One region of the Variovorax sp. YR752 genome, then DNA from elsewhere that is predicted to be linked to it. Evidence: predicted binding sites of a transcription regulator. Region 1 holds the regulator's gene; the other holds the start of a gene.
The links. Region 1 encodes sigma-54, which starts transcription at its own class of promoters, with help from an activator protein. Its sites were predicted from a motif close to TGGCANGNAANCTGCTTT; they were not measured.
Positions count from the first base shown of each region.

Region 2: a site for sigma-54 is predicted at 1,993-2,010, ahead of AAG801_RS22300 (DUF3567 domain-containing protein). Genes of this name have one in related genera too.

Region 1 is NZ_CALRZC010000070.1:31,628-35,032, reverse strand. It holds gene lptA (lipopolysaccharide transport periplasmic protein LptA) at 1-496, shown strand, start outside; gene lptB (LPS export ABC transporter ATP-binding protein) at 493-1,290, shown strand; gene rpoN (RNA polymerase factor sigma-54) at 1,308-2,900, shown strand; gene AAG801_RS17995 (phospholipase D family protein) at 2,911-3,405, shown strand, end outside.
Region 2 is NZ_CALRZC010000101.1:12,946-16,350, forward strand. It holds gene AAG801_RS22290 (ChaN family lipoprotein) at 1-422, opposite strand, end outside; gene AAG801_RS22295 (AbrB family transcriptional regulator) at 543-1,598, shown strand; gene AAG801_RS22300 (DUF3567 domain-containing protein) at 1,669-1,950, opposite strand; gene AAG801_RS22305 (DUF3108 domain-containing protein) at 2,060-3,232, opposite strand; gene AAG801_RS22310 (fumarylacetoacetate hydrolase family protein) at 3,354-3,405, shown strand, end outside.

The sequences.
Region 1 (3,405 bases):
TGCGCGGCTGGACGTGCGCCAGGACGCCGAGGGCTACCAGTACGGCGTGGTCACGGCGGCGCCCGGCAAGCTGGCCTATTACAAGCAGAAGCGCAACGCCGGCGACGAGTGGATCGAGGGCGAGTCGGAAGTCATCGAGTACGACAGCCGCGCCGACAACGTCAAGTTCATCCGCCGCGCCGTCATGCGCCGGCTGGTGGGCGCCACGGCCAACGACGAGAGCAGCGGCGCGCTGATCGTCTACGACCAGAGCAACGACACCTACACCGTCAACGGCTCCCTCGTGCCGCCGAACGCCGGCGTCTCGGGGGGCAGCGGTGGCCGCGTGAAGGCCATCCTCACGCCGAAGGCCGCCGCGGCCCCGGCGGCGGGCGGCTCCGCACCGGCAGCCGGCGGCAAGAAGCCCGCGGCTCTGGCACCCACCCCCGCGCCTGGCGCGGGGCTGCGCCCGAGCACCACGCTGGGCGGCAGCCCCGAAGGGGAAGGGCGCAAGTGATCGAAACCGCAGGAACCCAGACGACCGCCGACGGCGTCCCCGGCAGCCGCCTCGTGGCGCGCGGCCTCAAGAAGAGCTACGGCAGCCGCACGGTCGTGAAAGACGTCTCGCTCGATGTGCAGAAGGGCGAAGTCGTCGGACTGCTCGGCCCCAACGGCGCGGGCAAGACCACCTCGTTCTACATGATCGTCGGGCTGGTGCGCGCCGACGCTGGTGAGATCACCATCGACGGCGAGCCCATCGCCCACATGCCCATTCACCGCCGCGCGCGCATGGGCCTGAGCTACCTGCCGCAGGAAGCCTCGATCTTCCGCAAGCTCACGGTCGAGGAAAACGTGCGTGCCGTGCTCGAGCTGCAGCGCGAGCCCGACGCCAACGGCCGCATGGTGCCGTTGTCGAAGCAGGCCACCGAAGAGCGACTGGCCGACCTGCTGTCCGACCTGCGCGTGGACCACCTGCGCGATTCGCCTGCGCTCGCGCTGTCGGGCGGCGAGCGCCGCCGCGTCGAGATCGCACGCGCGCTGGCCACGCAGCCGCGCTTCATCCTGCTGGACGAGCCCTTCGCCGGCATCGACCCGATTGCCGTGATCGAGATCCAGCGGATCATCAGTTTCCTGAAAGAGCGCGGCATCGGCGTGCTCATCACCGACCACAACGTGCGTGAAACGCTGGGCATCTGCGATCACGCGTTCATCATCAGCGACGGGCACGTGCTGGCACAAGGCACACCCTCGGAGATCGTCGACAACGCCGAGGTACGCAGGGTGTACCTGGGCGAGCACTTCCGCATGTAAGGGAGGGGCGCGTCCTCATGAAGCAAGGGCTGTCCCTTCGCGTCTCGCAGCATCTGGCGCTCACGCCGCAGCTGCAGCAGTCCATTCGCCTGCTCCAACTTTCCACGCTCGAACTGAGCCAGGAGGTGGAGCAGATGCTGGACGAGAACCCGTTCCTCGAACGCACCGCGGAAGAAGCCGCGCGCGAGGAGTTCGGGCTCGATGCTGTCGACACGCCCGTGCCGCGCGACGATGGCGGTGACACCGGCGAGGGCGATTTCGCCCCGGTGCCGGCCTCCAGCGCGACGACCACTTCGAGCGAAACCACCTCGACCCCCGACTCCGACGGCCCCGCCGCCGAGATCACCGAGCGCGAGCCCGACTGGGAAGGCGACGGCACCGTCGAGATGGCGCCCGACGACAGCGAGTGGGGCAGCGATGCGCCCGCACGCCAGAACAACCTCGGCGACGACGAACGTGCCGACGCCACCGAACTTGCGCGCAGCCAGGAGTCGCTGCAGTCGTTCCTGCACCGCCAGGCGCTGACCCTGCGGCTCAACGAAAACGACTGCGCCGCGCTGCGCTTCCTGATCGAATCGCTCAACGACGACGGCTACCTCGAAGACTCGCTGCCCGCATTGGCCTCGGGCCTGGCAGGCGACGACAACGACCAGTTCGACGACCTGGTGCACCACTTCCAGGTGGCGCTCGGCCTGCTGCAGAGCCTGGAGCCCGTCGGCGTCGGCGCGCGCGACCTCGGCGAATGCCTGAGCATCCAGCTGAAGGCGCTCGCGAACGAAGACGAGACCGAGGCCGAAGCGCTCATCCGCAAGACCGCCATCGCGATCTGCAAGCAGCCGATGGAGCTGCTCGCGCGGCGCGACTTCAAGCGCCTGGCCACGCTCACGCGCACCAACGAAGAGCTGGTGCGCTCGGCGCTGCAGATCATTGCGCGCCTGGAGCCCAAGCCGGGCCGCCGCTTCGTGGACGTCGAGCGCAACATCGTCGTGCCCGACGTGATCGTCACCAAGACGGGCCGCGGCACCAACATCAAGTTCCGCGTCATGCTGAACCCCGAGGTCATGCCGCGCCTGCGCGTGCACGACATCTACGCCGGCGCGCTCAAGGCGCACAAGGGCGAGGGCAGCCAGGCGCTGTCGCAGCGGCTGCAGGAGGCGCGCTGGTTCATCAAGAACATCCAGCAGCGCTTCGACACCATCCTGCGCGTGAGCAACGCCATCGTCGAGCGGCAGAAGAGCTACTTCGTGCACGGCGAGCTGGCCATGCGCCCACTGGTGCTGCGCGAGATTGCCGACGAACTGGGCCTGCACGAATCGACCATCTCGCGCGTGACCACGGCCAAGTACATGTCGACGCCCTTTGGCACGGTCGAGCTCAAGTACTTCTTCGGCTCGGCGCTGGGCACCGAGACCGGCGGCAACGCGTCGAGCACTGCGGTGCGCGCGCTCATCAAGCAGTTCGTGAGTTCCGAGAGCATCAAGAAGCCGCTGTCGGACAGCCAGATTTCCGAGATGCTGAAGGAGCAGGGCATCGAGTGCGCGCGCCGCACCGTGGCCAAGTACCGCGAGGCGCTGCGCATCGCGCCCGCCAACCTGCGCAAGGCCCTGTAGAAAGCCCACGATGACCCATCGCCTGCTGTCGCGCTGTGGGCATTGGGTTGTCGTCATCGCAACCGTGTTGCTGTTCACCGGCTGCGCCACGCTGCCCGACGAAGCGCCGCGCGCGCCCACCCAGGCCATCGCCGTCTCGGCCGACACTGCGCTCGGCAAGATCGCGCTGGCCTCGCAGCCCGACCCCGACCTCAGCGGCTTTCGCCTCATGCCCGGCGGCGACTTCGCCTTCGACACGCGGCTGCAGCTCGCGCGCCGCGCGCAGCGCACGCTCGACGTGCAGTACTACCAGATCGAGAACGACGAGACCGGCCGCTACCTGCTGCGCACCCTGCGCGACGCGGCCCAGCGCGGCGTGCGCGTGCGCCTGCTGATGGACGACCTGTACACGTCCGGCGAAGACGAGCTGCTGCTCGGCCTGGCTGCCACGCCGAACGTCGAGCTGCGCCTGTTCAATCCGTTCCCGGCCGGGCGCGGCAGCCTGCTCAGGCGCTTCACCGCTTCG
Region 2 (3,405 bases), on a different contig from region 1:
TCGCCGTTGAGCTGCACGTCGAGCGACACGTCGGCCATCGCGTCCTTCATGCGCGCACGTGGCAGGTTGGCGCCGACCACGGGCACGCCGGCGCGCACAGCGGTCATTACGGACGGGCCGTAGCGCGTCCAGGGCCAGGCCTTGTCGTTCCAGCCGAGGGCGGTCTGCACCTGCGCGTCGGTCGCGGTGACGGGCAGGCGGGCGCTGCTGCGGCCTTCCTCGGCCATCTCGAGCGCCAGCGCGGCAAGCTGGCCGCGCTCGACCAGGGCCTGCACGGTTTCGCGCTCGAGGGTGTGGTGTTCGGGGGCGTCGTGCTGTTCGCCGAGCAGCAGGGCATCGGCCGGCAGCAGCGCGGCCACGCGGCGCGCGACGGGCGCCTCGGCGGACAGCGCGGCGCAGCCGGCGAGCAGGGCGGCGGCCATCAGCGGCGCAAGGAGTCGGGAAGCGCGGGAAGGGCGAGGAAGCATCCCGCCATACTATGCCCGGCGCCCTGCACCGGGCTGTCGTCCTTTTCCGCCGTTTGACGTCGTTTGTTCCTGCCCGTGTCGTTCCGTTTTTTCTTCCGCGTGCTGGCCACGCTGCTGCTGGCGCTGGCCGCCGCCCTCGTGTGTGTCGCGCTGCACACCCCGCTGCCCTGGATGATCGGCCCGCTGTTCGCGGTGTCGCTGGCCTCGATCGCGGGCCTGCCGACCGCCAGCCACACGCCGCTGCGCAACATGGGGCAATGGGCCATCGGCATGGCGCTGGGCCTGTATTTCACGCCGCAGGTGGTGACGCTGGTGGCCGGCGTGTGGTGGGCGATCTTGCTGGCCATTGGCTGGGCGCTGCTGCTGGGCTGGGCCTTCGGGCGCTGGCTGCACCGCGTGCATGCGGCGCGCATGCCGCATGTGCCGGCGAAATCCATGAGAGCCACGACTTACTTCGCAGGCGCCATCGGCGGGGCCTCGGAGATGACGCTGCTGGCCGAATCGGCCGGCGCGCGCACCGACCTCGTGGCCGCTGCGCACAGCCTGCGGCTGATGGTGGTGACGGTGACGATCCCGTTCGCGATGCAGTGGAGCGGGCTGCACGGCCTGGAGATCAACCCGCCCGGCGTGCGCGAGGTGAACCCGGCCGGGCTGGCCCTGCTGGTGCTGGCCACCGGCGTGGGCGGGCTGGTGATGCGGGCGCTGGGCCGCACGAATCCGTGGTTCATGGGGCCGCTGCTGGTGGCGATGGGGCTCACGGTCGCGGGGCAGTCGCTGTCGGCGGTGCCGACCTGGCTGTCGAATACCGCGCAGCTGGTGATCGCCGTGAGCCTGGGTGTGCGTTTCAGCCGCGAGTTTCTGCACACGGCGCCGCGCTGGCTCGGTTCGGTGGCGCTGGGCACGGTCGGCATGCTGGTGCTGTGCGCCGGCGCGGCCTGGCTGCTGGCGTGGGCGACCGGGCTGCATCCGGCCACGATGATCCTGGGCACCTCGCCCGGCGGCATCGCCGAGATGTCGATCACGGCCAAGGTGCTGCAACTGGGCGTGCCGGTGGTCACGGCGTTTCAGGTGTGCCGGCTGGTGGCGGTGCTGCTGATCGTGGGGCCGATGTACCGGTGGACCGAGCGTTGACGGCTTGGGAGACAGGCAAAGAAAAAGCGCCCCGCGGGGCGCTCGTTTCATTCGGGGAGGGGCAGGCCGCTCAGTGCACCAGCACCGGCGTGTGCGCCAGCTCGGCGTAGCCCTCGAGCGTGTCCTCGACCTCTTCCTGGGTGGGCGTGTTGAGCTGCCAGGCGGCGATCTGCTGCTGGAACAGTTCGGCCCAGGAGCCGTCGAGGTAGACCTCTTTGCCGGAGCGCTTGTCCACGATCTCGAAGCCGTGACGCTCCAGCACGGGGCCGTTGGGCTTCGTGCTCGGCTCGTCGCCGTCGTTCGGCTGGACGTGCACGACGACGAAGGACTCGGAGTCGTAAAGCATGTTCATGGCGGGCCCTGTGAGGATGTCGATGGCGTTCATGGGGTTTAGATAGCAATCAACGCGCCAGTTTCAAGAACAGTTGTCGTCGCGCCGTTGATATGTGAGCCTTTTTGCCTCAATTGGCGGGCGCTTCGGGTAGGGGTTTGCGCAATTGGGCGTCAGCAAAATCGCCGTTTGCCTCGGTTTGCCGGATGCGAACGGGCAGGTAACCGTACTTCGGCGCCAGCCAGAGTTCCAGTTTCCGGTCGAATTCCTTGCGCGGCGTCCGGGTGAGCTTGCGCGCGGTGAATTCGCCGGCCGGAAGGCTCAGCTGCTCCTCGTCGCCGACTTCGAAGACCCACACATCGCCGTCGCGCACGCCCACGGTCTGCACCGAGATCCGCGTGCCGGCGGGGTACCGCGTCGGGCTGGCCGCCAGCAGGCCGCCCAGCTGCATCATGACGCTCATGCGGTCCTGCGCGCCGGGCTGCAGGGGCACGGGCGGTGCGTTGTTGCTGAAGACGATCTGCCCCTGGTCGCGCACGAAATGCGAGGCCACCTCGGCCTTGCGGCTTTCCGAATAGCGCTCGGGTTCCAGGCCCGAGGGGCCGATCTTGCCGGTGCTGTGCCAGTTCAGCAGGGTGAAGAACACCGCCTTGAGCGAGAGGCGCCCGTCGTAGCGGCTGCCGTCCTGCAGCCAGACCAGCTCGCCGAACACGCCGCGCTGCGGCGAGGCGCCCTTCTGGCCCGTGGCCTCGAAATCGAGCGTGACCGAGCCCGGAATCCGCAGCGCCTGGGTGCCGGCGATGGTGCCCGAGGCGCCGCTGCCGGCCGTGGTCGTACCGCCCGGCGTGCCACCGGGCGTGTTGCCCGTGGCGGCGGCCGGGGCGCTGGCGGGCGTTTCGGGTGCTGTTGCTCCTGAATCTGTAGCGGCTTGCGCTGTCTGTTCGGGCGTTTCGGGGGGAGGCGTCTGTGTCGATGCTTCGGGCACGGGGGCTGGGGCCGGCTTGGGCCGGGGCACCGACGCCTCGCGCGGGCGCTTGGGCTTGGCCGGTGGCGGCGGCTTGGCCGCGACCGGCGCGGCGGCCGGTGCCGCGGGCGCTTCCGCCGCGGGCGGCGCGATCACGATCGTGCGCGTGATGAACTTGCTGGCCAGCGGCGAAGGCTCCGGTCCGATCGCCATCGGCGCCAGCCCGAGCAGCAGCAGGTGCGCCAGCGCCACCGCCAGCGTCAGCCCCGCGAGCGCGCGCCAGGACGGGCGTCCGGGCAGGCCGAGGGACAGCGGTGAGGGCGCGACGTGCGTCGACATGGGTAGGTGGAGTGGGCCGCGGCGCCGAGGTTCACGAAGACCACTCGGTACACTGCCGCCCGTTCAACCAGTTTAGTGGGCGCCGCGCTGCGCCCCTGCTCCCTTAGCTCACGCCCGCATCATGAAACTCGCCACCCTGAAGGACGGCTCGCGCGACGGCCAGTTGGTCGTCG